Regions from separate parts of the Streptomyces pactum genome, predicted to be linked through region 1. Evidence: riboswitches for the same ligand, from Rfam matches in the RefSeq annotation. Region 1 holds a riboswitch; each other region holds the start of a gene.
The links. A riboswitch is a leader RNA that binds a small molecule or an ion and turns the genes downstream of it on or off. The one in region 1 is predicted to bind cobalamin.
Positions count from the first base shown of each region.

Region 1 (7,087 bases):
GGATGCCGGCGGCCTTGAGCGCGGCGAGCCCGTCCTCCCAGGCGCGCTTGCCGCCCAGCAGGCGTACGACGGCGACGTCCGCGCCCTCGACGAGCCCCGGCAGCTCCTCCTGTACGTCGACCCGGGTCGGGTTGCCGATCCGGTAGGCGGCGTCCGACGCGCGGGCCGCCAGCAGGTCCGTGTCGGCGGTCGACAACAACAACACTGTGCTCATGCGGGCGCTCCCGGTGGAATGAAGGGCAGTCCTTGTGGCGCGCCGGACTCGATGAGCCGCCACAGCGCGTCCGTGTCCGCGTGGTGTTCGATCAGGTCGCCGAGCCGGTCGAGCTGCTCCTCGCGCAGCGCGGCGAACGAGGTGTCGGGGGCCGGAACGAAGCGGCGGCCCGCGGCGGCGGCCACCTCGCGCAGGAACGCCCGCCGGAAGCCGTCCGACTCCAGGGAACCGTGCCAGTGCGTGCCCCAGGTCCGTCCGACCCGGCAGCCGTCCAGGAACGCCTCCCCACCGGTCACTTCGGCGATCCCGTGATGGATCTCGTACCCCTCGACGCGCTCGCCGAGGGCCTCGCCCACCGGCCGGGTGAGGGTCTTCTCGGGGGCGAACCGCACCCGCACGGGGAGCAGCCCGAGCCCGTCGACGTGCCCGGCGCGGGACTCGACCTCGTCCTCGATGTGCTCGCCGAGGAGCTGGAACCCGCCGCAGACGCCGAGTACGGGCCTGCCGTCGGCGGCCCTGCGCGCGAGGGCGTCCGCGAGCCCGCGCTCCCGCAGCCACTGAAGCGCCCGGACCGTCCCGCGCGTCCCCGGCACGATGACGAGATCGGCGTCGGCGAGCTCCTCCGGCCGGTCCACGAAACGCACCACGACCCCGGGTTCGGCGGCCAGCGCGTCCACGTCCGTGAAGTTGGACATCAACGGGACGGCGCAGACGGCGACCCGCAGCACCTCCGCACCGACCGGCGGCGCCACCACCGACTCCCGCACCGTCCCCCTGAGCGAGACCCGCAGCCCGTCCTCCTCGTCGATGCCGAGCCCGTGCCGGAACGGCAGGACACCGTACGTCCGCCGCCCGGTGAGCCCCTGGAGCATCTCCAGTCCGGGCTCCAGCAGCGACACGTCGCCCCGGAACTTGTTGACGAGGAACCCGGCGACCAGCGCCTGGTCCTGGGGCGACAGCAGCGCCACCGTGCCGAAGAAGGAGGCGAAGACGCCCCCGCGGTCGATGTCGCCGACGACGAGGACGGGGAGCCCGGCGCCCCGGGCGATCCCCATGTTCACGATGTCGGTCCGGCGCAGGTTGATCTCGGCCGGACTGCCCGCCCCCTCACAGATCACCGCGTCATACGTGCCCCGCAGCTCGGCCAGGCAGTCCAGCACCGTGCCGAGCAACTGCCGCTGCCGCCCGCCGTGGTAGCCGCGGGCGCTCATCTCGCCGACCGGCTTGCCGAGCAGCACGACCTGGCTGCTGCGTTCACCGCCCGGCTTGAGCAGCACCGGGTTCATCAGCGCGGTGGGCTCCACGCGGCACGCTTGCGCCTGCATGGCCTGCGCCCGCCCGATCTCGGCGCCCTCGCGGGTCACGAAGGAGTTCAGCGACATGTTCTGCGCCTTGAAGGGCGCGACCTTGACGCCCTGGCGCACCAGCCAGCGGCAGATCCCGGCGGTGACGACGCTCTTGCCGGCGTCGGAGGTGGTTCCGGCGACGAGAAGGCCACCGTTCATGACGTACGTCCCTTCCTGAGGGCCCCGCGTGCGAGCAGCCGAGCGCCCGCGCACACGCCGAGCGCCAGCCAGCCCACGCGCCGGGAGAGCCGGACGGCCCGGTCGATGTCGCCGGAAGCGGCCCGGACGGCGCGCCCCGCGGCCCCGTTGAGGACGGGGCGGTGCTCCACCCGCCCGCCGTAGGAGAGCGTCCCGCCGAGCCGTACGCCCAGGGCGCCCGCGAAGGACGCCTCCACGGGGCCGGCGTTGGGGCTCGGGTGCCGGACGGCGTCGGCGCGCCAGGCCCGTACGGCGCCGCGCGGATCGCCGCCGGCCACGGTGGCCAGGACGGCGGTCAGGCGGGCGCCCGGCCAGCCCGCGAGGTCGTCGAGCCGGGCCGAGGCCCAGCCGTACCGCCGGTACCTGGCGGACTTGTGGCCGACCATGGCGTCCAGGGTGTTCACGGCCCGGAAGCCGAGCAGCCCGGGCACTCCGCCGACCGCGCCCCACACCAGGGCGCCCACCACCGCGTCCGAGGTGTTCTCGGCGACGGACTCCACGACGGCCCGGGCGATCCCGTCGGCGTCCAGTGCCTGCGGGTCCCGTCCGCACAGGTGCGGCAGCCGTGCGCGGGCCGCCTCGACGTCCCCGGCGTCCAGGGCCCGGCCGATGGCGAGGGCCTCGCGGGCGAGCGAGGTGCCGCCGACGACGGCCCAGGTGGCGGCGCCGGTCAGTGCGACGGAGGCGGCGGGGGAGCGGCGTACGGCGCGGGCGGCGGCGGTGCCCAGGGCGGCGGCGCCACCGGCGCACACGGCGGTGTGCAGCGCACCCCGGCCCCGGTGGTCCCGCCACAGCACCCGTTCCACGGCACCGGCGGCACGGCCGAACGCGGCGACCGGGTGTCCGCGGCGCGGATCGCCGAGGAGGAGGTCACCGAGAAGGCCGGCGGCGGCACCGTACGCGAAGACGCGTTCGGCGCGCACGGCTCAACCGGCCGCGGGGCGGGGGAGCGTGTCGCTGGTGTACCTGGAACGGCGGCCGCGCATGGCGATATGTCCTCACTCAGGGTTTCCGCGCCCTGGTTGGAAGAGACCGGCGGTGAGAGTTCCTGGCTCCCGGGGTCTGCACCCCGGTCACAGTGGCGGGACCGCGCCGGATTCGCACCGGGCTTCCTCTCCTGCCGCCGCATTGGCTCCGGCAGTCCACCACGGCCCGCGAACACCCGTCAACCTGGCGTTGACCTGCAACGGGGGAGTGTGCGAAGGCCCACACGCGGGCGGTGTGCACCGGCGTGCGAAGAACACGAGAAGAAGCGGGGCGCGGGACGGTCCGAGTCCGTCCCGCGCCCCGCTTCAGGGGAGCGCGTGGTGTGCGCGGTCGCTCAGGCGACGATCAGGTAGATGCCGTACGCCACCGCCGCCGCGCAGGCAGCGAAGCAGGCGTACGCGCCGGTGACCGCGAGGGCCGCGGAGCCGCCCTGGGCGGTCGCCCGCTCCTGGCGGGAGAGTCCGACGATGCCGAGGGTGAACAGGCCCACCAGGGCCACGGTGGCCACGAGGCTGACCCCGAAGACGGAGCCGAGAGCTGCCCAGTCGATGCTCATGGAGGTTCGCTTTCCTTCGTACCGCGGCGCGGGATCAGACGGAGGTGGTGGCCGAGGAGGCCTTGGAGCCGGACCCGGGCCCCGGGGCGGCGGCCGCCGCCAGGTCCTCGGTCACGCCCGTCGGGGGCGGGGAGACGGCGGCCATGGCCGTGGTCACCACACCGGACGGCTCGGGCTCGTCGACGACGTTGTTGTGGTCGACGACCTCGCGCCGGGAGAGCTTCCAGATGGCGGCGCTGGAGGCGACCAGGAAGACCGCGACGAGGGCGGTGCCCCAGTCGCCCAGGCCGCACACCCACTCGGCGAGCGCGGCGACCAGGGCCGCGGCCGGCAGGGTCAGGCCCCAGGCGACGAACATCCGGGTGGCCGTGGACCAGCGCACCACGCCGCCCTTGCGGCCGAGGCCCGCGCCCATCACCGCGCCGGAGACCGAGTGCGTGGTGGAGAGGGAGAAGCCGAGGTGGGAGGAGGCGAGGATGACCGTGGCGGCGCTGGTCTGGGCGGCGAAGCCCTGCTGCGGCTGGAGGTCGGTCAGGCCCTTGCCCATGGTGCGGATGATGCGCCAGCCGCCGAGGTAGGTGCCGAGGGCGATGGCGATGCCCGCGGACAGGATGACCCACATGGGCGGGTCGGAGTCGGGGGCGAGGGCGCCGCCGGCGATCAGGGCGAGGGTGATGATGCCCATCGTCTTCTGGGCGTCGTTGGTGCCGTGGGCCAGCGAGACCAGGCCGGCGGAGGCGATCTGCCCGGCGCGGTAGCCCTTCGCGGCGGCCTTGCCGTCGGCCTTGCGGCCGAGCTTGTACGTCAGCCGTGCGCCGAGCAGCGCCGCGACGCCCGCGACGAGCGGGGCGGCGATCGCCGGGATCAGCACCTTGGTGACGAGGGCGTCGCCGTTGACCGCGCCGACGCCCGCCGAAGCGACCGCGGCACCGATCAGGCCGCCCATGAGGGCGTGCGAGGAGCTGGACGGGAGGCCGACCAGCCAGGTCAGCAGGTTCCAGAGGATCGCGCCGACCAGTGCGGCGAAGATGACCTCGGGACGGATGCCGGTCTCGTCGACGAGACCCTTGGAGATCGTGTTGGCGACCTCCACCGAGAGGAAGGCGCCGACAAGGTTGAGGACGGCGGACATCGCCACCGCCACCTTGGGCTTGAGCGCACCGGTCGAAATGGTCGTTGCCATCGCGTTCGCGGTGTCGTGGAAACCGTTCGTGAAATCGAACGCGAGTGCGGTTACTACCACAATCGCGAGGATCAGCGAGAAGCTTTCCATTTACCCAGGCAATCGTTCGAGGTCATTGGCTGGACGAACGTAGGTAACCAGAGTGAACGGAAGATGAACTGGGCAGGGCGCCACGGTGACCGGAACCGGTGCCGCCGCCTCCCTCTGTGTGCCCGGCCCGATGCTCTCCGGAGACGTGCCTGGCAGGATCGTCGCGAGGCCGGCCGACGGCGGGACGTGAGGGTGTGGAACTGCCCGAGGGGAGACGGTGACTGTGACGTATTCGTGGGTCGGACCGGTGGCCGGCGCCGACGAGGAGGGGGCCTGGGAGGCACTCGTCGCGACGGCTCGCCGGACGGTGGCGGAGGGGCTGGTGGTCGGCACCTCCGGCAACGTCTCGGTGCGGGTGGGCGACACGGTGCTGGTCACCCCTTCGGGTGTGCCCTACGACCGTCTGGCCCCGGGTGACATCACCGGCGTCGACCTCGACGGACGGCAGGTGATCGGCCGGCTGGTGCCCACCAGCGAGCTGCCCATGCACCTCGCCGTGTACCGCGCCACCGACGCCCGCGCCGTCGTCCACACCCACGCCGTGCACGCGACGGCGGTCTCGCTCCTGGTCCCCGAACTGCCGCCGGTCCACTACATGACCGCCGCCCTCGGCGGCCCCGTCCGGGTCGCCCCCTACGCGGCCTACGGCACCGACGAACTGGCCCGCAACATGCTCGACGCCCTCACCGGCCGCACCGGCTGCCTCCTCCAGAACCACGGCACGATCACCTACGGCGCATCCCTCGACCAGGCCTACGACCGCACCGCCCAACTGGAGTGGATGTCCCGCCTCTGGCTGACGGCCGCCTCGGTCCCGGGCCGCACACCGTCCCTGCTGACGGCCGACCAGTTGGCAGCGGTGACGGAACGGCTCCGGGGGTACGGGCAGCGGCCCTGAGGAACGGCTGCCCACCGGGCCGGGGACTCGTGGCGTCCCGGGTCTTCGGGGCCTTCGGGGCTTTCGGGGCCTTCAGGGCCTCCGGGGCTTTCGGGATCTCCGGGATCTCCGGGATCTCCGGGATCTCCGGGATCTCCGGGATCTCCGGGATCTCCGGGATCTCCGGGATCTCCGGGATCTCCGGGATCTCCGGGATCTCCGGGATCTCCGGGATCTCCGGGATCTCCGGGATCTCCGGGGCTTTCGGCGCCTCCGGGATCTCCGGGGGCGCCCGGTGCCGGGTGCTGGACCTGTGCCCGCGGGTTTTGTGCCGTCGGGGCTCGGGGCTCGGGGCTCGGGGCTCGGGGGTGCCGGTGCGGCTCGAGCCGTGGGCGCGGGGTGCGTGGGCGCGGGGTGCGTGGGCGCGGGGTGCGTGGGCGCGGCGCGCCGGGAGTCCGGCGTGCCCGTGCCGTCGGCGTCCTGGCCGACGGGGGCCGGGTCCGGCAGCGCGTCCCCGCGCCACCGGCGCCCCGGACGGCGGAAGCCGGCCGAAGCCGCGGTCGGCTTCGGCGCGTACCGCGCCGCTTCGGGGGTACCGGCAGCGGGACCGACTCATGGCTCCGGGCCCCGACCGGACGGCCGGCGGGGGCTCGTCACTCCCCGCCGATCGCCCACTGGCCGCCCGAGGACTCCACCAGGAGACTGGCCCCATGCGCACTGTCACAGCAACGGCCGCCGCCGTCACCGCAGCCCTGGCGGCCGGTGCAGCGAGCGTCGCCGCCGGCCGGCTCGCCAGCGACGCCGCGCTCAAGGCGGCTCCCGGCCGGCCCCTGCCCACCGAACCCCGGCTCACCGTGCACGGCACCGCCGCCGGGCAGATCACCCTCACCCGGGATCTGGCCGCACTGCGCCCCGGCCGTTACGGCCTCGCAGGCGACGGTTCGCACGCGGTGGTCGGCCCGGTCCTCGGCACGGCCGAGCACGACGCCGACACAGTCGTCCGCCGCCTCGAACGCGTCACACACGGCACCCTCGCGGCCGGCGACCGGGCGTGGTTCACCCCGAACCTGTACGTCGGGAACCCGGGCACCGCCCTCGACCTCGAGTACGCCGACGTCGAGGTCCCCGGCGAACTCGGCCCGCTGCCCGCCTGGTTCCTGCCCGGTTCCCGCCCGACCTGGATCATCGCCGTGCACGGCCTGGGCGCCACCCGCGAACACGCCATGAACTTCATGGCACCCCTGCGCCGCCGGCACGTCCCGGTGCTCGCCCTCGCCTACCGCGGCGATGTCGGCGCCCCGCCCTCGCCGGACGGCCTGCACCACTTCGGCGAGACCGAGTGGCGCGACCTGGACGCGGCCGTCCGCTACGCCCTGGACCACGGCGCCCGCCAGGTCGTTCTGCTCGGCTGGTCCACCGGCGCCACCATGGCCCTGCGCACCGCCGCGCTCTCCGGCGTACGCGAGCGCATCGCGGGGCTCGTGTTGGACTCCCCGGTCCTCAGTTGGGAGACCACCCTGCGCGCCCTGGCCACCGCCCGCCGCACACCGGGCGCCCTCCTCCCGCTCGCCGTCCGCGCCGCCCAGGGCCGCGCCGGCCTGCACGCCGACAGCGACGTCCACACCGGGGGCCTCTA
Region 1 covers NZ_CP019724.1:6,578,403-6,585,489, forward strand. The annotation lists gene cobN (cobaltochelatase subunit CobN) at 1-214, opposite strand, end outside; gene B1H29_RS28215 (cobyric acid synthase) at 211-1,719, opposite strand; gene B1H29_RS28220 (cobalamin biosynthesis protein) at 1,716-2,681, opposite strand; cobalamin riboswitch at 2,782-2,920, opposite strand; gene B1H29_RS28225 (hypothetical protein) at 3,080-3,301, opposite strand; gene B1H29_RS28230 (inorganic phosphate transporter) at 3,336-4,574, opposite strand; gene B1H29_RS28235 (class II aldolase/adducin family protein) at 4,798-5,472, shown strand; gene B1H29_RS28245 (alpha/beta hydrolase family protein) at 6,162-7,087, shown strand, end outside.

Region 2 (7,087 bases), 3.5 Mb from region 1:
CATCGCCGAGCGCCGCACATCCGGTCAAAAGCCGGACGATTTGCTGACAGCATTGCTGGAAGCAAAGGACGACAATGGCGACCCCATCGGGGAACAGGAGATCCACGACCAGGTCGTCGCGATACTCACCCCCGGCAGTGAAACCATCGCCTCCACGATCATGTGGTTGCTGCAGGCACTTGCCGAACACCCGGAACATGCCGACCGCATACGCGACGAAGTCGAAGCGGTCACCGGCGGCCGTCCTGTGGCATTCGAGGACGTCCGCAAGCTCACGCACACCGGCAATGTCATCGTGGAGGCCATGCGTTTGCGTCCCGCGGTATGGGTATTGACGCGGCGCGCGGTCGTCGAGACCGAACTCGGTGGCTATCGCATTCCGGCCGGGTCGGACATCATCTACAGTCCGTACGCAATCCAACGCGATCCGAAGTCGTACGCGGACAACCTGGAGTTCGACCCGGACCGCTGGCTTCCGGACCGTGCGACGGATGTGCCGAGATTCGCCATGAAGCCGTTCAGCGTGGGCAATCGCAAGTGCCCCAGTGACCACTTCTCGATGGCGCAGCTCACGCTGATCACGGCGGCGCTCGCCACGAAGTACCGCTTCGAGCAGGTGGCGGGCTCGAACGACGCGGTCCGGGTGGGCATCACGCTCCGCCCGCACGACCTGCTGGTCAGGCCCGTCGTGCGGTGAGCGGCGCGGTGACGTGGTTCAGGCGACGGCCTCCGGGCCCCGGAAGGTGCGCCGGTAGGCGTGCGGAGTGGTGCCCAGGGCCCTGACGAACTGGTGTCTCAGTGCCGCCGCCGTGCCGAAACCGGTGCGCCACGCGACCGCGTCCATCGTCTCGTCCGTCGCCTCCAGCAGCCGCTGGGCCAGCAGCACGCGCTGGCGCAGGACCCAGCGGTAGGGAGTCGTACCCGTCTCCTGCTGGAAGCGGCGGGCGAAGGTGCGCGGGGACATGTGCGCGCGGGCCGCGAGCTGCTCGACGGTGACCTCCTCGTCGAGGTGCTGTTCCATCCAGGCCAGCACCTCGCCGACGGTGTCGCAGCGGGAGCGCGGCAGCGGCCGTTCGATGTACTGCGCCTGCCCGCCGTCCCGGTGCGGCGGTACGACCATGCGCCGGGCGATCTTGTTGGCGACGTCCGTGCCCTGTTCCTTGCGGACGAGGTGCAGGCAGGCGTCGATGCCGGCGGCGGTGCCGGCGCTGGTGATCACCGGGTCCTCGTCGACGTAGAGCACGTCGGGTGAGACGGTCACCCGCGGGTACTGCCGGGCCAGCTCGGCCGCCTGGTGCCAGTGCACCGCGCACCGCCGCCCGTCCAGCAGCCCGGCGGCGCCCAGCACGAACACCCCGGAGCACACGCTCAGCACGCGCGCACCCCGGTCCACCGCCCGGCGCAGGGCGTCCAGCAGCTCGGGCGGGTACTCCCGGCGGACGTAGTCGCTCCCGGCCGGCACGGCGATCAGGTCGGCCTCCTCCAGCCGGTCCAGCCCGTACGGCGTGGAGACGGAGAGCCCGCCGACATGGGTGCTCAGCTTCGGGCCCTCGGCGGAGACCACCGCGAAGTCGTACTCCGGCAGGCCCTCGTCGCTCCGGTCGATGCCGAAGACCTCGCAGATGACGCCTAGTTCAAAGGGGTGCGCGCCGTCCAGCAGGACGGCGGCCACGTTCTGCAGCATGCCGCCAGTGTGCCTCGGAAGTGGCAGGAAATCGAGGCCCTACGGCAGTCCTGCCACTCCCGGTAAGGAGTCTGGGGCGCGACAGTGGTGTCATGACCGGAAACCAGACGGAAGCCCTGTTCGGAATGCTCGTGACCTTCGGACTCCTGGTCCTCATGGTCCTCCCCTCGGTGATCGGCATCGTGCGCGACCGGCGCGTCGACCGTCAGCTCAGGGAGGCCCAGGAGGCGGTGAGTGCGGGGAAGGAGACTCAGAAGTCCTCGGACAGGTCGACGGTGCCCTCCACCGCCACCTGGTACGCCGAGGGGCGCCGCTCGAAGAAGTTGGTCAACTCCTGAACGCCCTGCAGCTCCATGAAGGAGAAGGGGTTCTCGGAGCCGTACACCGGGGCGAAGCCGAGACGCGTCAGGCGCTGGTCGGCCACGCACTCCAGGTACTGCCGCATCGAGTCGGTGTTCATGCCCGGGAGGCCGTCACCGCACAGGTCGCGCGCGAACTGCAGCTCGGCCTCGACGGCCTCCCGCAGCATGTCGGTGACCTGCTGCCGGAGCGCGTCGTCGAACAGCTCCGGCTCCTCCTTGCGCACGGTGTCGACGACGTCGAAGGCGAAGGACATGTGCATCGTCTCGTCCCGGAACACCCAGTTGGTGCCGGTGGCCAGGCCGTGCAGCAGGCCCCGGCTGCGGAACCAGTAGACGTAGGCGAAGGCGCCGTAGAAGAAGAGGCCCTCGATGCAGGCGGCGAAACAGATGAGGTTGAGCAGGAAACGGCGGCGGTCGGCCTTGGTCTCCAGACGGTCGATCGACTCGACCGAGTCCATCCACTTGAAGCAGAACCCGGCCTTCTCGCGGATGGAGGGGATGTTCTCCACGGCGGCGAAGGCGGCGGCGCGGTCGTCCGGGTCGGGCAGATAGGTGTCCAGCAGCGTCAGGTAGAACTGGACGTGGACGGCCTCCTCGAAGAGCTGCCGGCTCAGGTACAGCCGCGCCTCGGGGGAGTTGATGTGCTTGTAGAGGGTGAGCACCAGGTTGTTCGCGACGATCGAGTCGCCGGTGGCGAAGAAGGCCACCAGCCGGCCGATCAGGTGCTGCTCCATGGGGCTGAGCTTCGCCAGGTCGGCGACGTCCGAGTGGAGGTCGACCTCCTCCACGTGCCAGGTGTTCTTGATCGCGTCCCGGTAGCGCTCGTAGAAGTCCGGATAGCGCATGGGGCGCAGGGTCAGCTCGAAGCCGGGGTCGAGCAGGTTCTTCGTCGCGGGGGTCGCGGGGGTCGCGGGGGTCGCGGGGGTCGCGGGGGCCTCGGTGGCCGCGGGGGGCTGGGTGGTCATTACTGGCAGGCCTCGCAGGACTCGGGGTTTTCCAGGGAGCAGGCGACCGCGTCGGGGTCCGGGGTGGCCTGCACGGGGACGATGGCTCGGGCGGCGGCGCGGGCGATGCGGGTCGCCGGGCGCGAGCGCAGGTAGTACGTGGTCTTCAGGCCCTGCTTCCAGGCGTACGCGTACATCGAGGAGAGCTTCCCGATGGTCGGCGTCTCCAGGAACAGGTTCAGGGACTGGGCCTGGTCGAGGTACGGGGTGCGGGCCGCGGCCATGTCGATCAGGCCGCGCTGCGGAATCTCCCAGGCGGTGCGGTACAGCGCGCGGACGTCCTCGGGGATCCAGGAGAAGCCCTGCACCGAGCCGCCCGCCTCGCGCAGCGCCTCGCGGGTGCGGGCGTCCCACACGCCGAGCCGCTTGAGGTCGTTCACCAGGTATGAGTTGACCTGGAGGAACTCGCCGGACAGTGTCTCGCGCTTGAACAGGTTGGACACCTGCGGCTCGATGCACTCGTAGGCGCCCGCGATGGAGGCGATGGTCGCGGTCGGCGCGATCGCGAGGAGCAGGGAGTTGCGCAGGCCGGTCGTGGCGATGCGCTCGCGCAGGGCCGCCCAGCGCTCCGGCCAGGTGGGCTCGACGCCGTAGTGGTCGGGGTGCAGCACGCCCCGGGCGGTGCGGGTCTTCTCCCAGGCCGGCAGCGGCCCGCTCCGCTCGGCGAGGTCGGCGGACGTCTCGTACGCGGCGAGCATGATCCGTTCGGCGACGCGGGTGGAGAGGGCCTTGGCCTCGGGCGAGTCGAAGGGCAGACGGAGCTGGAAGAAGACGTCCTGGAGGCCCATCGCGCCGAGGCCGACCGGGCGCCATCGGGCGTTGGAGCGGCCTGCCTGCTCGGTCGGGTAGAAGTTGATGTCGACGACCCGGTCCAGGAAGGTGACGGCGGTGCGGACGGTGGCGTCCAGGCGCTCCCAGTCGATGTCCTGCCCGGCGGGGTCCACGAAGGCGCCCAGGTTGACCGAGCCCAGGTTGCAGACCGCCGTCTCCCCGTCGTCCGTGACCTCCAGGATCTCCGTGCAGAGGTTGGAGGAGTGGATCACGTGACCGGGTTCCGCGGTCTGGTTGGCGGTGCGGTTGGCGGTGTCCTTGAAGGTCATCCAGCCGTTGCCGGTCTGCGCGAGGGTGCGCATCATGCGGCCGTACAGCTCACGGGCGGGAAGCGTCTTGCGGGCCAGCCCCGCCTCCTCCGCCTCGCGGTACGCCGCGTCGAACTCCGCGCCCCACAGGTCGGTCAGCCCGGGCACGTCGACGGGGGAGAACAGTGACCACTGCCCGTCGGCGTCCACCCGGCGCATGAACTCGTCGGGGATCCAGTGCGCCAGGTTCAGGTTGTGCGTGCGGCGGGCGTCCTCACCGGTGTTGTCCCGCAGCTCCAGGAACTCCTCGATGTCCGCGTGCCAGGTCTCCAGGTAGACCGCCGCCGCGCCCTTGCGCCGGCCGCCCTGGTTCACGGCGGCGACCGAGGCGTCCAGCGTCTTCAGGAACGGCACGATGCCGTTGGAGTGCCCGTTGGTGCCGCGGATCAGGGAACCCCGGGCGCGGACGCGGGAGTAGGCGATGCCGATGCCGCCGGCGTGCTTGGAGAGGCGGGCGACCTGGTGGAGGCGGTCGTAGAGGGAGTCCAGCTCGTCCTTGGGGGAGTCGAGGAGGTAGCAGGACGACATCTGGGCGTGCCGGGTGCCGGAGTTGAACAGGGTGGGGGAGGAGGGCAGGTAGTCGAGGCGGCTCATCAGCCCGTAGAGCGCGGCCACCTCGTCGAGGGACCGTACGGTGTCGTCCTCGGCGAGTCCGGCGGCGACGCGCAGCAGGAAGTGCTGGGGCGTCTCGACGACCTTGCGGGTGATCGGGTGCCGGAGCAGGTAGCGGCTGTGCAGGGTGCGCAGCCCGAAGTAGCCGAAGCGGTCGTCGGCGGCCGGGTCGATCAGCGCGTCCAGGCGGTCCGCGTGCAGCCGGACGAACTCGGCGGTGCGGTCGGCGATCAGGCCCTCGCGGTGACCGGTGGCGACCGACTCGGTGAAGGAGGTGACACCCTGCGAGGCGGCCTCGGCGCGGATGGCGACGGTCAGCAGCCGGGCGGCCAGCCTGGAGTAGACCGGGTCCTCCGAGATGAGCCCGGCCGCCGCCTCCGTGGCGAGCTCCCGCAGCTCCGTCCCGTCCGCACGGGCGGACCGGCCGCGCAGCGCGGCGGCGGCGACCCGGCCCGGGTCGGCGTCGGGGAGGTCGGCGGTCAGCTCGGTCAGGGTCCGCAGCAACGCGGCACCGGGCCCGTCGGGCTCCTCGGTCACCGGGACCGCTGAAGTCGTCACCGGGGTCGCTGAAACCGGGTCGGCTGGCGCGATGGTCACGTAGGGGCACTCCCTCGCTCGGCACGGGGCCTGGGGGAGGGCGGGGGCAGCTCACGAGCGCACGCGGCGTCGCGTCCACCGGCCCACTCCACGAGGCCCGGACGTCAGGCACCCGGACCGGGACGGTACGGGCGCACTGTCGGCAGGTCCTCGGACTGAAGCCCGTGCGCGCTCACGCGACCACACGGACACGCGAACACGCACAAGTACACCGTTGCGGGACAGTTCCGGATTCGCACCGGATTCCCCTGCGGCGACAGCGAGCATGAGCATACATCTTGTGCCGCGTTCGGTGAGCACCCCCAGATGTTGTGTCGTGGACGGAGCGCCGCGGAAAGGTCGCACTGGTGTCAGAGCGTCAGTTCATAGGTGAGAAGGGTGATGTCGTCGAGCTCGGGCAGCGGGTTCCAGTCGCGGTCGGGGGTGCGGACGAAGCCCATCCGTTCGTAGAGGCGATGGGCGGGGCGCATGGTGCGCTGGGTCGACAGCACGACCCGCGTGCAGCCCTCGACGGTCCGGGCCCGGTCGACGCAGGCCCGCACGAGGGCCTCGCCCACCCCGCGTCCGCGTGCCTCGCGGGCGACGGCGAGCATCCGTATCTCGGCCTCTTCGGGCCGGGCGATGTCGGCCATGGGGCCGCCGGACGGCACGAAGGTCACGCCGCCGAGCACCCGGCCCTCCGCCGCGGCGACCAGCACCTCGGCGGCGGCCGCCCGCTTGGTCACGTCCCTCAGCTCGCCGAGGTACGCGTCGCTCTCCCCGAAGTCGAGGAGACCGTCCCGCAGATAGGCCTGCGCGGTGATCTCACCGAGGGTCGCGTACTCGTCCGTCGCCGCCTGCCGGATCACGAAGTCCATGCCGCCGAGTGTGCCCGACGGGTACGACAACGGGCCGCCGGATTCGCCCGACGGCCCGCTGACGTGGAGCCGGCTAGTGCGACGTGCCCGCCGTGGCCGGCGGCAGCTCCACCTCGACGCCCGGGTCGCCCGCGTCCGCCGTGTAGTCGCCCGGCTTGGTCTCGTCGATGCCGTCGGGCGCCTTGACCGCCCTCATGACGAAGGTCAGGACCACGGTGACCAGGACGTTCAGCACGAAGGCGGTGAGGCCGATGTAGCCGATCTCCCCGATGCCCGGGATCTCCTTGGAGGAGCCGCCGAAGTGCTTCTGCGTCGGCGAGGCGACACCGTACGCGGCGACGGTGCCGTAGATCATGCCGACCGCCCAGCCGCCGAGCAGCGCCCAGCGGTGGAACCAGCGGGTGAACAGGCCGCCGACCAGGGCCGGGAAGGTCTGCAGGATCCAGATGCCGCCGAGCAACTGGAAGTTGATCGCGACCGTCTTGTCCATGCCGAGGACGAAGACCAGCGCGCCCACCTTCACCAGCAGGGACACCAGCTTGGAGACCTTCGTCTCCTGGGCCGGGGTGGCGTCCGGCCTGATGAAGTCCTTGTAGATGTTGCGGGTGAAGAGGTTCGCGGCCGCGATCGACATGATCGCCGCCGGGACCAGGGCGCCGATGCCGATCGCCGCGAAGGCCACGCCGGCGAACCAGTCCGGGAACATGTTCTCGAACAACTGGGGGATCGCCAACTGCCCGTTCTCCACCTTGACCCCGGCCGCGATCGCCATGAAGCCCAGCAGCGCGAGCAGGCCGAGCATCAGCGAGTACAGCGGCAGGATCGTGGTGTT
Region 2 covers NZ_CP019724.1:3,067,249-3,074,335, reverse strand. The annotation lists gene B1H29_RS12365 (cytochrome P450) at 1-697, shown strand, start outside; gene B1H29_RS12360 (GlxA family transcriptional regulator) at 716-1,684, opposite strand; gene B1H29_RS12355 (hypothetical protein) at 1,777-2,022, shown strand; gene B1H29_RS12350 (ribonucleotide-diphosphate reductase subunit beta) at 1,935-3,011, opposite strand; gene B1H29_RS12345 (ribonucleoside-diphosphate reductase subunit alpha) at 3,011-5,398, opposite strand; cobalamin riboswitch at 5,523-5,671, opposite strand; gene B1H29_RS12340 (GNAT family N-acetyltransferase) at 5,749-6,255, opposite strand; gene mctP (monocarboxylate uptake permease MctP) at 6,329-7,087, opposite strand, start outside.
Region 2: it holds a riboswitch for cobalamin, as region 1 does, so the genes downstream of both, B1H29_RS12345 (ribonucleoside-diphosphate reductase subunit alpha) here and B1H29_RS28220 (cobalamin biosynthesis protein) in region 1, are expected to answer to the same signal.

Region 3 (7,087 bases), 6.0 Mb from region 1:
CCTGCACCTGTACATCCACCTGATGGAGATGTCGGCCACTCCCGAGGCGGCCCTCACCGTCGCCGACCGGCTGCGCGGCCTGGTCCCCGACGCCGGGCACCTCAACCACATGCCGTCGCACCTCGAAGTGCTGTGCGGCGACTACCGGCGCGTGGTGTCGGACAACAGCGCCGCGATCGCCGCCGACGAGAAGTACCGAGCGCGGGCCGGGGCGATGAACTTCTACACCCTCTACCGCTCGCACAACTACCACTTCCGGATCTACGGCGCGATGTTCCTGGGCCAGTACCAGGTCGCCCTGGACACCGCCGCACAGCTCGAGGCGTCCGTCCCCGAGGAACTGCTGCGCGTCGAAAGCCCGCCGATGGCCGACTGGCTGGAGGGCTTCGTCGCCATGCGGGTGCACGTCCTGATCCGGTTCGGGCGCTGGGCGGACATCCTCGGACTGCCGCTGCCCGCCGACCCGCGCCTGTACAGCGTGACGACCGCGATGCTCCACTACGCCCGCGGGGTCGCCCTCTCGGCCACCGGCAGGATCGCCGAGGCGGAGGCCGAGCGCCTCCTGTTCCGCGAGGCGGTCGCCCGGGTGCCGCGGACGCGCACGCTGTTCAACAACACCTGCGCCGACATCCTCGCCGTCGCCTCCGCCATGCTCGACGGCGAACTGGAGTACCGCAAGGGCGACCACACCGCCGCCTTCGCCGCCCTGGAGCGGTCGATCGAACTGGACGACAACCTCCCGTACGACGAACCGTGGGGCTGGATGCAGCCCACCCGGCACGCCTACGGCGCCCTGCTCCTGGAACGGGGCCGGGTCGCGGAGGCCGAGGCGGTGTACCGGGCCGACCTGGGGCTCGACGACACCCTTCCCCGCCCCCTGCAGCACCCCGGCAACGTCTGGGCCCTGCACGGACTCCACGAGTGCCTGGTGCGGCTGGGTAGGCCGGGGGAGGCGCGGATCGTGGCACAGCAGTTGAAGTTCGCCACCGCCCTGGCCGACGTACCCGTCGAGGCTTCCTGCTTCTGCCGCCTCGACACCTCCCCGGCCGACGGCGGTGCGGGCGGCTGCTGCGCCACGGACCACTGACCGGCACAACACCGGACGCGGGACACCGGGCCCGGCTCGCCGTCGCCGCCGGCCACGCCCGCGGAAGCGCCGGTGACCGGTCCGGGTGGCACCGGCACGACCGGCGCCTCTATACGATGTCGCCTCGGACGGACATCGGACGGGCAAGGGACTGCGGCGGAAGGAGACGGGCCGTGACAGATCACCGGCGTCCGCGGCGGCGGGGGCAGGGCGAGCTGGAGGCGCTGGTGCTGTCGGCGCTGCGCGAGGCGGACGGCCCCGCGACGGCCGGCTGGGTGCAGAAGCGCCTGGGCGGCGACCTCGCCTACACCACGGTGATCACGATCCTGACCAGGCTGCTGGAGAAGGGCGCGGTCGGCCGCGAGCGCGCGGGCCGGTCCTTCGCCTGGACACCCGCCTCGGACCAGGCGGGCCTGGCCGCGCGCAAGATGCGCAAGGTGCTGGACGCCGAGAGCGACCGGGAAGCGGTGCTGGCCAGCTTCGTGATCGGCCTCGACCCGGACGACGAGCGGCTGCTGCGCGAACTGCTGGGGCACGCGCCCGAGGCGGGGGACGGCTGACGCCGCACGGCCGTTTTCGTCTTTCTGCCGCTGGTTCTGCCGTTGACGGCATGGCCGATCGGGGTGATGGTGGTCGGCACCGCGGAGGTGCCGGGCAACCCCCTGCGCGGTGCGGACGAGTCCTGCACCGTCAACGTCTCGGCCGAGGTCGTCCGCGGCAACGTGAAGACCGTCCGGGCGGCGCCGGGGGCGGTCGGGCAGTCGGCCGCCCCCGAAGGCGTGGTGACCCTGTGGTAGCTTGCGGGAGCCAGTCGAACCCACCTGGTGGGTCAGGGAATCCGGTGCGAATCCGGAGCTGACGCGCAGCGGTGAGGGGGACGGGCGGGACAAGAGCCACTGGACGGCGGGAGCCGTCCGGGAAGGCGTTCCGTCCGGTCGATCCCGAGTCCGAAGACCTGCTGGCACCCGCGCCGCGCACGGCGCGGGCCGCACCGTACGAACGGGCTTCGCGTATGAGCCCTCGACGCCAGAGGATCTTCCTTGCCCGCAGCGTGCCCCGCCGCCTCCCGACGCCTGCTCCGTTCCCGCCGCTCGTCCCGCGGCCCGGCCCTGCTCGTCTCCGTCGCCCTGCTGGCGGCCGGGTGCGGCTCCACAGCGACCACCACCGACTCCGCCGTACCGGCCGAGGCCGCCGGTTACCCCCGCACCGTCACCGACTGCGGGTACCGGGTGGAGGTCGGCGCGCCGCCCCGGCGGGCGGTCTCCCTCAACCAGGGCACCACCGAGATCCTGCTGTCGCTCGGCCTGGCCGACCGGATGGCGGGCACCGCCACCTGGACCGACCCGGTCATGAAGGGCCTGGAGAAGGCTAACGCCGGCGTGCCCAGACTCGCCGACGACATGCCCTCCTTCGAGAAGGTCCTGGACGCCGAACCCGACTTCGTCGCCGCCTCCTTCGCCTCCACGCTCGGCCCCGGCGGCGTGGCAACGCGCGAGCAGTTCGACGAACTCGGCGTACCGGCCTACCTGTCCCCGTCCGACTGCGCCGGCAAGGACAACGGCGGCGACGGCGACGGCGTCCGCAGCAAGGCCCTGACGATGGACACCGTCTACGGCGAAGTCCGCGACCTCGCCCGGATCTTCGACGTCGAGCAGCGTGGCGAGGAACTGGTCGCCGACCTGAAGGCCCGGGTCGAGAAGGCCACGTCGGGCGTCGACGCCTCCGGTGTCACCCTCATGTACTGGTTCGCCAACTCCACCTCGCCCTACCTGGCGGGCTGTTGCGGCGCCCCCGGCGTCATGACCCGCGCGGTCGGCGCGAGGAACGTCATGGACGACACCCGTGAGGAGTGGCCGCAGATCGGCTGGGAGACGGTCGCCGACCGTGACCCCGACGTCCTGGTCATCGGCGACCTCACCCGCAGGTCGCAATCGGCCGAGACCGCCGCGAAGAAGATCGAGTTCCTGGAGTCCGACCCCGTCACCAGGAACATGACCGCCGTCAGGAAGAAGCGCTACGTGCTCCTCAGCGGGCAGGCCATGAACCCCACCATCCGCACCGTCGAGGGCGTGGAGAAGGTGGCGGCGGCGTTGCGCGCGTACGGCCTCACCAAGTGACGTCCACCGGCCGGGCGGCCCCCGGCATACGCGCGACCGGCCGCACGTACCCGGCGTGGGCGGCGGCCGGACTCCTCGCCCTGTGCGCCTCCGTGGCCGTCGCCGTCACCATCGGCCCGGCGGACATCGGCGTCGGCGAGGTGTGGTCGGTGGTCGCCGCCCACCTCGGCGGGGGCAGCCCCGGCGTCGACGTCACGCCCCTGCGCGACGGCATCGTCTGGAACCTGCGGCTGCCCCGCACCCTCCTCGCCGCGGTGTGCGGCGCCGGACTCGCCGTGTGCGGCGCCGTACTCCAGTCCCTGCTGCGCAACCCGCTCGCCGACCCCTTCGTGCTGGGCGTCTCCTCCGGCGCCTCGACCGGTGCCGTCCTGGTCGTCGTACTCGGTGTGGGCGGCGGCGCCCTGTCCCTGCCGGGCGGGGCGTTCGTCGGGGCCGTGTGCTCGTTCGCGCTGGTGATGCTGCTCAGCCACAGCCTCGGCGGAACCCCCGACCGGGTGGTGCTCGCCGGCGTGGCGGCCATGCAGATGTTCTCCGCGCTCACCTCGTTCGTCGTGATGACCGCGGCCGACGCCGAGACCACCCGCGGCGTACTGTTCTGGCTGCTCGGCTCGCTCGGCGGGGCTGACTGGACGGACGTGTGGACGGGGGCGGCGGCCCTGGCCGTGGTGCTGGCCGTGTGCCTCGGATACGCCGGGACGCTGGACGCCTTCGCGTTCGGCCAGGAGGCGGCGGCCACGCTCGGCGTCCACCTGGCCCGTACCCGGCTGGTACTGCTGTGCGCGACCGCGCTGCTCACCGCCGCCCTGGTCGCCTCCGCCGGTGCCATCGGCTTCGTCGGACTGGTGCTGCCGCACGCCGTACGGGCGGTGACCGGCCCCGGACACGCCCGGCTGCTGCCGGTCTGCGCGCTCGCCGGGGCGGTGTTCCTGGTGTGGGCCGACACCCTGGCGCGTACCGTCCTGGAACCCCAGGAGATCCCGGTGGGGGTGGTGACCTCGATGATCGGTGTGCCCGCGTTCGTCCTCGTCCTGTACCGCACCCGGAGGATCCGGTGACACTGAGGGCCGAGCGGGTCTCCCGCGCCGCCGGCGGGCGGCTCATTCTGGACGGCGTCGGCCTGAGCCCCCGGCCCGGCGCCATGACGGGCCTGCTCGGTCCCAACGGCTCGGGGAAGTCCACGCTGCTGCGGCTGCTCGCCGGCGTCCTGGCCCCGGCCGGCGGCGTCGTCACCCTCGACGGCCGCCCGCTGGACCGGGTGGGCCGCCGGGACGTGGCCCGGCGCGTGGCGGTGGTCGAGCAGCAGGCCGACACACAGGTCGAACTCACCGTCCGGGACGTGGTCCGGCTCGGCCGGATCCCGCACCGCCGTGCCTGGACGCCGACGTCGACGGCGGACGAGGAGGCGGTCACGGACGCCCTGGAACGCACCGCTCTGGCCGGGCAGGCGGACCGGCTGTGGCACACCCTGTCCGGTGGTGAACGCCAGCGCGTCCAGATCGCCCGCGCCCTCGCCCAGCGGCCACGCGAACTCCTGCTGGACGAACCGACCAACCACCTCGACATCCAGCACCAGCTCGACGTGCTGTCCCTCGTCGCCGCACTGCCCGTCACCAGCGTCGTCGCCCTGCACGACCTGAACCTCGCGGCGATGTACTGCGACCACCTCGTGGTGCTGTCCGAGGGGCGGGTCGTCGCCTCCGGCGATCCCGCGGAGGTCCTGACCGCGGACCTCGTCGCCGATGTGTACCGGGTGCGCGCCGAGGTCGGCCACGGCCCGGGCGGCCGCCCGCACGTCCGCTTCCTCGGCACCCTGACGGCCAAGCCCCCGAGCCGGGCCCTGACCCGCCCCGGGCGGGCGACCGAGGACGACCGTACTGCCTGAGCAATGCGGGAGTGCCTGAGCAATGCGGGAGTACCTGAGCAAGGCGGGAGTGCCGGCATGGCGCGCACGCGCAAGCCGCCGTCCGCCCCAGCGGCCCCGGCCGGCCTGTCCGCACGCATGTCCCCCCGGCACGTATGTCTCCCGGTCGTCGGTTCCCCGGGTCGTGGGTCCCGCGGTCGTAAGGTCGTGAAGTCCGCGGTCGTGAGGTCCGCGGTCGTGGGTCCCGCGGTCGTGGGTCCCGCGGTCGTGAGGCCCGAGGTGCGGGACCGCCCGTCGTGCGGGCGTGCCGTACGTCCTGCTCACCGTCGGCGCCGACCGCCCGGCGGAGCTCCCGCGGAGCACGCCGCGGCCGGCGGGCCACCGGGTCGTGCCGGCGCGGGGCGGCGCCCGGATGCGTGGCCCGGCTGACCGAGCGGTGCTTCGATCCGGCCGTCCTCGACGTGACGCCGCCTGATCCCGCACCGGCTCGGCGGCAGGACCGGCAGGCTCGCCGGACCCGTCCGGCCTCCCGTACTCCTGCTCGACGGCGAGATCCTCGGCAGCACGCGGTCCGGCGCTGGCGGCGGGCCGGTGCAGACGGCGGAGGCCCCCACCGCCGAGCGCTTGGTCCGCGCGGCCGAGCCGCGGGCGGAAAGCCAGCGTCCCGTCGGCTCCGGACGCCCGCCTTCCCGCGCGCCGCGAGCCCTGGGGCACCCGCGCGCCCACGGCCCGGCCGCCCGGTCGTTCACCCACCGCCGGGGAAGCGCCGGGCGGGTCAGTCCATCAGTCCGGCGGCGAGCGTGGCCCCCAGCTCCCAGCAGGCCTCCAGATCGGCCTTTCCGGGCTCGCCGGCCACGCTCACCACCGGGGCCGCGCGCTGCCAGGCGAGGCCCGTCGTGACCGACTCGACGGCGCGCACCGCGCCGGTGGTGTCGCTGCCGCCGTGCACGTAGTAGCCGAAGGGCCGGCCCCGCGTGTCGTCCAGGCAGGGGTAGTAGACCTGGTCGAAGAAGTGCTTCAGTGCCCCGGACATGTAGCCGAGGTTCGCCGGGGTGCCCAGCAGGTACCCGTCGGCCTCCAGCACGTCGACGGCGGTCGCCGCCAGCGCCGCCCGCCGGACCACCCGCACCCCCTCGATCTCCGGCGCGGTCGCCCCGGACACGACGGCTTCCAGCATCGCCCGGCAGTTCGGCGACGGCGTGTGATGCACGATCAGCAAAGTGGCCACAACCGAAGCCTGCCGTCCGGCGCCCCCGTCCCGCAAGGAACGCCACCCGGTGCCCGCCCCGCCGGCGGCGCGGGCTACGGGACGCGGTCCGGCCGGGCCCGGGCGCCGGAGGTACAGTCGGCTCGCCGCTCAGCCCGTGCCGGACCGGGCGCCGCGGCCCGATGTTTCCTCGTCGTGATCCGGCCAGGGAATACCATGACAAGTACGCAGCAACCGTCCAAACCGGCCCCGGCGGCCCCGAAGACCCCGGCTACGCCCGCTGCCGCCGGCGCCGCTGCGTCCGGCGACGAGCGCGTCACGCGGATAAGACGGCGTCTGGAGCGGCTGATCGGGATCGCGGCGACCGAGGGCAACGCGCTGACGGTCCTGCGCAACGGGGACGAGATCTTCGCCGCCATGCTGGCCGCGATCGGCAGTGCCGAGCACACGGTGGACATGATGACGTTCGTGTACTGGAAGGGCGACATCGCCCGCCGCTTCGCCGAGGCCCTCGCGGAGCGGGCGCGTGCCGGGATACGGGTGCGGCTGCTGCTGGACGGGTTCGGCAGCCGGCTGATCGAGGCCGAGCAACTGCGGACGATGGAACGGGCCGGGGTGCAGGTGGCGTGGTTCCGCAAGCCGCTGTACCTCTCGCCGCTCAAGCAGAACCACCGCTGCCACCGCAAGGTCCTCGTCGTCGACGAGGAGACCGCCTTCACCGGCGGAGTGGGGATCGCCGAGGAGTGGTGCGGCGACGCGCGCAATCCGCACGAGTGGCGTGACACCCACGTCGAGGTCCGGGGCCCCGCGGTGGA
Region 3 covers NZ_CP019724.1:592,934-600,020, reverse strand. The annotation lists gene B1H29_RS02610 (tetratricopeptide repeat protein) at 1-1,087, shown strand, start outside; gene B1H29_RS02605 (BlaI/MecI/CopY family transcriptional regulator) at 1,261-1,647, shown strand; gene B1H29_RS02600 (hypothetical protein) at 1,690-1,884, shown strand; cobalamin riboswitch at 1,879-2,064, shown strand; gene B1H29_RS02595 (ABC transporter substrate-binding protein) at 2,128-3,204, shown strand; gene B1H29_RS02590 (FecCD family ABC transporter permease) at 3,231-4,259, shown strand; gene B1H29_RS02585 (ABC transporter ATP-binding protein) at 4,256-5,086, shown strand; gene B1H29_RS02580 (flavodoxin family protein) at 5,841-6,293, opposite strand; gene B1H29_RS02575 (phospholipase D-like domain-containing protein) at 6,489-7,087, shown strand, end outside.
Region 3: it holds a riboswitch for cobalamin, as region 1 does, so the genes downstream of both, B1H29_RS02595 (ABC transporter substrate-binding protein) here and B1H29_RS28220 (cobalamin biosynthesis protein) in region 1, are expected to answer to the same signal.

Region 4 (7,087 bases), 4.4 Mb from region 1:
GTCAGGGCGGCCAGCTCCTCCGCGGTCCGGGGGCCCGCCGCCGAGTCCGCCAGCAGACCCTGGGCGCGCAGCAGCCGGGCCGCCGCGACACCCCACGGCAGCCGCAGCCCGGCCTGCCGCAGCAGTTCGGTGCGGGCCAGGGTCGGGGCCGTCGGGCCGGTGTGCACACCGGCTGGGGTGAGCAGGGCGGCGTCGTCGGACCAGCGCAGGGCGAGGTCGACGTCGTGGGTGGCCATCACCACGGTGGTGCCGCCCGCGCGGAGCCGGTCGAGGGTGGCGAGCAGCCGTTCCTGGCCGTCCGGGTCCAGTCCGGCGGTCGGCTCGTCCAGGATCAGCACCCGGGGCCGCATCGCCACGGCCCCGGCGATCGCGGTCCGCTTGCGCTGCCCGTACGACAGCAGGTGGGTGGGCCGGTCGGCGAGCGCCGTGATGTCCAGGGCGGCGAGCGCCTCCCCGACCCGGGACCGGACCTCCGTGTGGGACAGGCCCAGGTTCAGCGGGCCGAAGGACACGTCCTGGGCCACCGACGCCGCGAACAACTGGTCGTCCGGGTCCTGCACCACCAACTGCACCGTGGTCCGCAACCGGGTCAGTCCCTTGCGGTCGTACGTCACCGGCTCCCCGCCGACCGACAACGTCCCCGTGCGCGGCCTGAGTCCGCCGCTGAGCAGCCGCATCAGCGTGGTCTTGCCGCTGCCGTTGCGGCCCAGCAGCGCGAGCGCGCGCCCCTCTCGCACCGTGAAGTCCAGGCCGGCGAGCACGTCCGGCCCCTCCTCGTACGCGAAGGACGCGCCCCGCAGCACGACCAGGGCCGTCCCTGCCTCCGCCGCCTTCGTCGACTCGGCTCCCGCCGCCGATCCCGCCGAATCCGTCTCCGTCGACTCGCTCACGACAACGGCCCTTCCAGTACGAGGGTGAGGGCGGCCAGCGCCGCCAGCAGCGCGACGCTCGCCGCCGTGAAGGGCACCGAGACGCGGGCCTCGGGCACCAGGACGCGCAGGGTGCCGTCGTAGCCGCGCCCCGCCAGTCCGGTCTGGAGCCGCGCCGCCCGGTCGAAGGCCCGTACGAACGCCGTCGCGCCCAGGCCGCCGAGCGAACGCCAGGCGGCGGCCCGGGTGGTGTGCCCCAGCCGCGAGGCCTGCGCCTCCCTGACCCGGCGCACGGAGTCCAGCAGCAGGAAGCTCATGCGGTACGTCACCAGCGCCACGTCGACGACCGGCGCGGGCACCCCGGCCCGCACCAGGCGGGGCAGCAGGTCGGACATCGGCGTGGTGAACGCGAACAGCAGCACCCCGAGGGAGGCCGCCGAGGTACGCAGCAGCAGTTCACCGGCGCGCACCGGGCCGCCGTCCGCCGCCGTCAGGAACCCGCCCGGGCCACCGACCCGCACCAGCAGCGGCAGCGCGCCGGTCACGCAGAAGCCCAGCGGCACGCGGTACGCCCGCCACAGCCGGCGCCCGGGCACCCGCGCCGGGCCGAGGAGCACGGCGAGCGCCGTCACCAGGACCAGCGCCGCCCCGGGCCAGGGCGGCAGCGAGATCGCGAGCACGGTCAGGCCCAGTGCGAGCACGGCCTTGTCCACGGGATGGCGGCGGCGCCAGTGACTGCTGTGCGCCGCCGCGTCGATCGGCAGCACTCAGTCGCCCGTGGGGGCGTCGCCCGCGGGGGACGTCCCCGCGGCCAAGCTGCCCGCGGGGGCGTCCCGCAGCGCCGCCGCGGCCCGCTCCTCGCCCTGGCGACGGCCCCGGCGCAGCCCGAAGTAGTAGGCCAGCACTCCCGCGCCGATCGCGGCCTGCACGGCGAACAGCGCCGACTCGATCTCCCCGGACGGCGGCTCGTACAGGGGTGAGAACCACGGCTCGTAGTCCGGCTCGATCTCCGTGATCGCCGTCTCCGCCTCGGCGTCGGCGCCGGCGAACGGCTCCTCCTTGTGGTCGCCGAGCCCCAGTACCAGGGGCAGCACCGCGAGCACGGCCACCGCGAGCAGCAGCAGGGCGTTGATCTTCGCGTTGCGGCTCATCGGGCCACCGCCTCCGGCTCACCGGACGTGGTCTTGCCGGACTTGGCCGACAGGACGCCCAGCCGGGCGAGTTCACCCTTGCTGGACTGCACCAGCAGCCGCATCACGACCACCGTGAGCAGCCCCTCGCTCACCGCGAGCGGGATCTGCGTGACGGCGAAGATGGACCCGAACTTGCCGAGCGCGCCCAGGAACCCGCTGCCCGGGTCCGGGAACGCCAGCGCCAACTGCACGCTGGTGACGCAGTAGGTGGACAGGTCGGCGACGAACGCCCCGCAGAACACCGTGACCATCAGCGGCACGTCGTACCGGCGCAGCAGCCGGTAGACGCCGTACCCGGCCCAGGGGCCGACGACCGCCATCGAGAAGACGTTGGCGCCGAGCGTGGTCAGCCCGCCGTGCGCCAGCAGCAGCGCCTGGAAGAGCAGGGTGATGGTGCCCAGCACCGCCATGACCGGCGGACGGAAGAGGATGGCGCCCAGGCCGGTTCCGGTCGGGTGCGAACAACTCCCGGTGACGGACGGCAGTTTCAGCGCCGACAGGACGAACGTGAAGGCCCCGGAGGCGCCGAGGAGCAAGGTGCTCTCCGGATGCTCCCTGACCTCACGGGTGAGTGAACGTACTCCGTGTACGACGAACGGCGCGGACGCGACACCCCAGGCGATCGCGTGCGCCGGTGGCAGAAAGCCCTCGGCTATGTGCATGGCTCAGCAGACCCTCTCCAGCACCTCGTGGATGGACGACGCGCCTTGGCCGGTCTCCTGGCTTACGGGTACCACCGCCCGTGCTCCGCCTTCCCGGGTCACGAGGACCCAGTGGCTGCCCGTGAGGGCCGGAGCCGGACTTCCCGATTCACAGTGGCGAGGGCCGCACCGGCATCACACCGGATTTCCCGTTCACCAAGGCGTGGCGACAGTAGTGCTCCCTCAAGGGTGGTGACAAGCGGGCCTCCGGGCCGGCCGGCGCCCGGAGGCCCAGTCGGGAGGGTGACGCGGCGGCACCTGCGGGTCCACGCCCCGTCAGCCGGACCGGTCCCGCTCCGTCCGCCGGACCACCACGTCGCGCATCCGCTGGGCCAGCGCGGTGGCGGCGGCGGTGAGGAACACGAAGCTGTAGGTGATCTGCAGCACCGTCACGACCCGCGCGGCCTGGCCCCGCGGCGTGATGTCCCCGTAGCCGACGGTGGCGAGCGTGACCACGGTGAAGTACAGCGCGTCGACGCGGGTGCGCAGGCCGGTGAACTCGTCCGGCTGCTTGGCGAGGGCGTAGTACGCGGCCGAGAAGACGTGCACGGACAGGACGATCAGCAGGGTGATGACCACACCGGGCCGGGTGTCCGGGCGCTCGAGGAGGACGTGGCGGATCTGCCGGAGCAGCAGCGCCGCCACGGCGGTCAGCAGCAGGGCGAACAGCAGCCAGCTCAGCACGGGCCGCCGCGGGCCCAGAAGGTCGAGGGGAAGCAGGAAGTAGGCCACGACCACGACGGCCGCGATACCGGCCCGCACCAGCCAGGGCAGGGCCGCACGCCAGGCGGCGGCACGCGGTCGGGTGCGGCCTGTGCGGCCTGTGCGGTCCGTACGCCCCGCTGCGGCCCGGCGCTTTGTCACCGTGCCGTCTCCGTGGCCGGGCCCGATGCCGATCCCGGGCCCGGTTTCCGGTCCGGTCCGGTCCGGTGCACCAGTTGGGCGACGACGAAGGCGACGACCGACGCGGTGACGATCAGCGGCATCTGGTCGTACGCGTCCCCGCCGACCAGCAGCACCGCCAGCACGGAGCTGGCCAGCGGCAACCCGGTCACCGCGGCCGACGCGGCGGAGATCCCGAGGGCGAGGGCCGGGGTCGCGCCGAAGCCGGGGAGGCCGGAGCAGGCCATGGCCGTCGCCGTGCCCAGCAGTACGGCCGGGAAGATCGGGCCGCCGCGCAGGCTGCCCAGCGCGATGCCCCAGGCCAGTCCCTTGCAGACGACGAGCGCGACCAGCGCGCCCACGGACCAGGCGTGCGGGTCCGCGGCGAGCCGAGCGAGGGTGGCCTGTCCGGACAGCGCCGCCTCCGCCGGGGAACGCCCGGTGATCAGAGCGTACGCGGCGATGCAGACGCCGACCGCCGTGGCGCAGGCCACGGTGCGGACGGCGGTGCGGTGCCGTGTCCAGGAGACGGTGCGGTGGCCCAGCTCGCGGGCCAGCGTGACCAGTACGGCGATCAGTGCCGCCGTGGGCACGCCCCACAGGAAGTCGCCCGCGTCCGGGTTGGCGCCCGGCGGCACGTCGTGCAGGGCCAGCCCGCCGATCTTCAGGCCGGTCCACTGACCGAAGCCGGTGAAGACCACGGCGCCCGCCGCGCTGGCCAGCAGACAGGGCAACAGCAGGACGACCAACTGCGCACCGCCGAGGCCCGCCCCCTCGATGAGCAGCACCGCCGCCGCCACCGGTCCGCCGAGGATGGTGGAGATCGCCGCGGTGGAGCCGGCCGTCGCCAGGATCGCGCTCGCCCTCGGGTCTCCGGCCGCCCCCGCCCGCCGCACCGCCAGCAGGGCGAGCCCGCTGCCGACGGCCATCAGCGGGGCCTCAGGGCCCAGCACCACACCGAGCGGCAGCGTGGCGAGTGCCGCCAGGACGGCGCCGGGCAGCGCGCGCGGGCCGACGGGCGCGCCGCCCAGCCCGTTCACCGGCAGATGGCCGCCGCCACCCGGCAACCGGGTCACGATCGGCGCCAGGACCAGCCCGGCCAGCACCAGCGCGGGCAGCGGCCACCACCAGGGCGGGGCGTCGTACCCGGCCGCCTCCGGCAGCGACGTCCACACCCAGTGCTGGAACTCGTGCTGGAGACCGACGAAGAAGAAGCAGGCCAGCGCGATGGGCACGCCCAGCAGCACGCACAGCAGCAACAACCGCAGATAGCCGGGGCCGAGCAGGGTGCGCCGCAGGGACTGCTCGGCCCGGGCCGGCACCGCGTTCGCCGGCTCGGGCCGAGAGGTCACGGGCCCTCCTCCGTCCGCCTACGTCTACGTCGCGCGCGTTCGCATGTGCGCTTCAGTAAACGCGAGGCGGGGGAGGGTCGCACGCGCACGATGCCGTGCCCGGTGACCGGGCGGCGGGACGCGCTCGCACCCGGTTCACCCGTCCGGCGGGCCCGCATGGCCGCGCGGGTCGGGTGCCCGCAGGCTCGGAGTGTCCTGTCGGCGCCCCCGGGGTGCCGGTGGGCGCAGGCCCGTACGGGGACACGCAGAAAGGACTCCGCTCATGAGCCAGCACGCCGCACCCTCTCCCGGCAGGCCGACCCACGGCGCCGACGGCCCGTGGCCCCCGCGATCGGCGGACCGCACCAGCGACTGGGTGACCGGGGGTGTCGTCTTCGCGGGCGTACTGATGCTGCTGAACGGCGCCCTCGCCGTCCTGCAGGGCATCGCGGCCATCGCCGAGGACGACGTGTACGCCCGCGTCGGCAGCTACGTCTACGAACTCAACCTCACCGGCTGGGGCATCATCCACGTCATCCTGGGCGCCCTCGTTCTCGCCACCGGTTACGGCCTGCTCAAGGACATGTCCTGGGCGCGTTTCGCGGGCATCGTCCTGGCCTCGCTGAGCCTCGTCGCCCAGTTCCTCTTCCTGCCGTACGCGCCCGTCTGGTCCGTGATCATGATGGCGATCGACGTGTTCGTGATCTGGGCCCTGGCCAGCCGCCAGGACCAGGCCGGCCGACGGGCCTGAACTACCGCGAGCGCGCCGACGCCTCGCCGAGCACCGGGCGGGGCGTCGGCGCGCCGGCGGCCGGGGCCCGCGACGTCGCGCCCCGCGAGCCCCGCGCGTCGCACCGGCGCCGTCGCCGCGCCGGCGGCGGCCGGCCCCGCGCCCGGCGGGGTTCAGGGGCCTGGGCCGGGGCGCGGGGCCCGGGCCGGGTGTCCGGGGCCTGTGGCGTCTCGTGACGCGTGGTGTCCGGTGGCGGGTGTCCGCCTCAGCGGCGTCGCAGAGCTCGCGTCAGTGCCGTCGCCGCGCCGGCGGCGGCCAGCCCCGTGCCCGCGAGGGCCAGGGACTTGGCCCGGCGGCCCGGGGACACCGGCCGGGCGCCGGGCGCGGTGCCGTACGCGCTGCCCGGCACGTCCGGGTCGCCCGAGGCGTCGGGGAGCGCCGAGGCCAGCAGCTCCGCCAGGTGCACGCCCTCGTGGCCGCCGCTGTCGAACTCGTGGATCTGGGTGCGGCAGCTGAACCCGTCGGCGAGCACGACGGTCGCCTCGTCCTCCTCCCGCAGCCTCGGCAGCAGCACCCGCTCCGCGCACGCCTCGCTGACGTCCAGGTGGCCGCGCTCGAAGCCGAAGTTGCCGGCCAGCCCGCAGCAGCCGGAGTCCAGCCGCTCGGCGTCCACCCCGGCCCGCCCCAGCAGTTCGCGGTCGGCGTCCCAGCCCATGATCGCGTGCTGGTGGCAGTGCACCTGGGCCAGCGCCCGCGCGGACCGCTCGGGCACCCGCGGCGGCTCGTAGCCGGGGGAGTGCTCGGTGAGCAGCTCCGACAGCGTCACCGTCTGGTCGCGCAGCCTCAGCACGTCCTGGTCGCCGGGGAACATCTCCGCCGCGTCCGCCCGGAACACGGCCGTGCAGCTCGGCTCCAGCGCCACCACCAGGCCGCCCGCCCGCACGTGCTCGGCCAGCCCTCGCACGGTCCGGGTCAGGATCTTCCGCGCCGTCCCGAGCTGCCCGGTGGAGATCCAGGTCAGTCCGCAGCACAGCGGCTCGGCCGGCAGCTCCACCCGCCAGCCGGCGTGTTCCAGCACCCGGACCGCCGCCCGCCCGATGTGCGGATGGAAATGGTTCGTGAAGGTGTCCGGCCACAGCAGCACCGTTCCGCGCCGCCCGTCGCCGTCCGGCTCGTGGTGAGCGAACCACTGCTCGAAGGTCTGCTCCGCGAACAGCGGCACCTCACGGTCCGCCACCCCCGCGACGGCCACCGCGGCCTTCGACAGCAGCGGAGCGTGCGTGAGCGCGTTGACGACCGGCGCGAGGCGGGTGCGGCCCACGACCCGCGCGAGCGCGGGCAGCCAGCCCATCGACCAGTCGGAGCGAGGCCTGCGCCACGG
Region 4 covers NZ_CP019724.1:2,204,125-2,211,211, reverse strand. The annotation lists gene B1H29_RS09125 (ATP-binding cassette domain-containing protein) at 1-809, opposite strand, end outside; gene cbiQ (cobalt ECF transporter T component CbiQ) at 887-1,636, opposite strand; gene B1H29_RS09115 (energy-coupling factor ABC transporter substrate-binding protein) at 1,637-2,020, opposite strand; gene B1H29_RS09110 (energy-coupling factor ABC transporter permease) at 2,017-2,724, opposite strand; cobalamin riboswitch at 2,755-2,939, opposite strand; gene B1H29_RS09105 (potassium channel family protein) at 3,040-3,537, opposite strand; gene B1H29_RS09100 (chloride channel protein) at 3,624-4,997, opposite strand; gene B1H29_RS09095 (DUF7144 family membrane protein) at 5,260-5,727, shown strand; gene B1H29_RS09090 (FAD-binding and (Fe-S)-binding domain-containing protein) at 5,972-7,087, opposite strand, start outside.
Region 4: it holds a riboswitch for cobalamin, as region 1 does, so the genes downstream of both, B1H29_RS09110 (energy-coupling factor ABC transporter permease) here and B1H29_RS28220 (cobalamin biosynthesis protein) in region 1, are expected to answer to the same signal.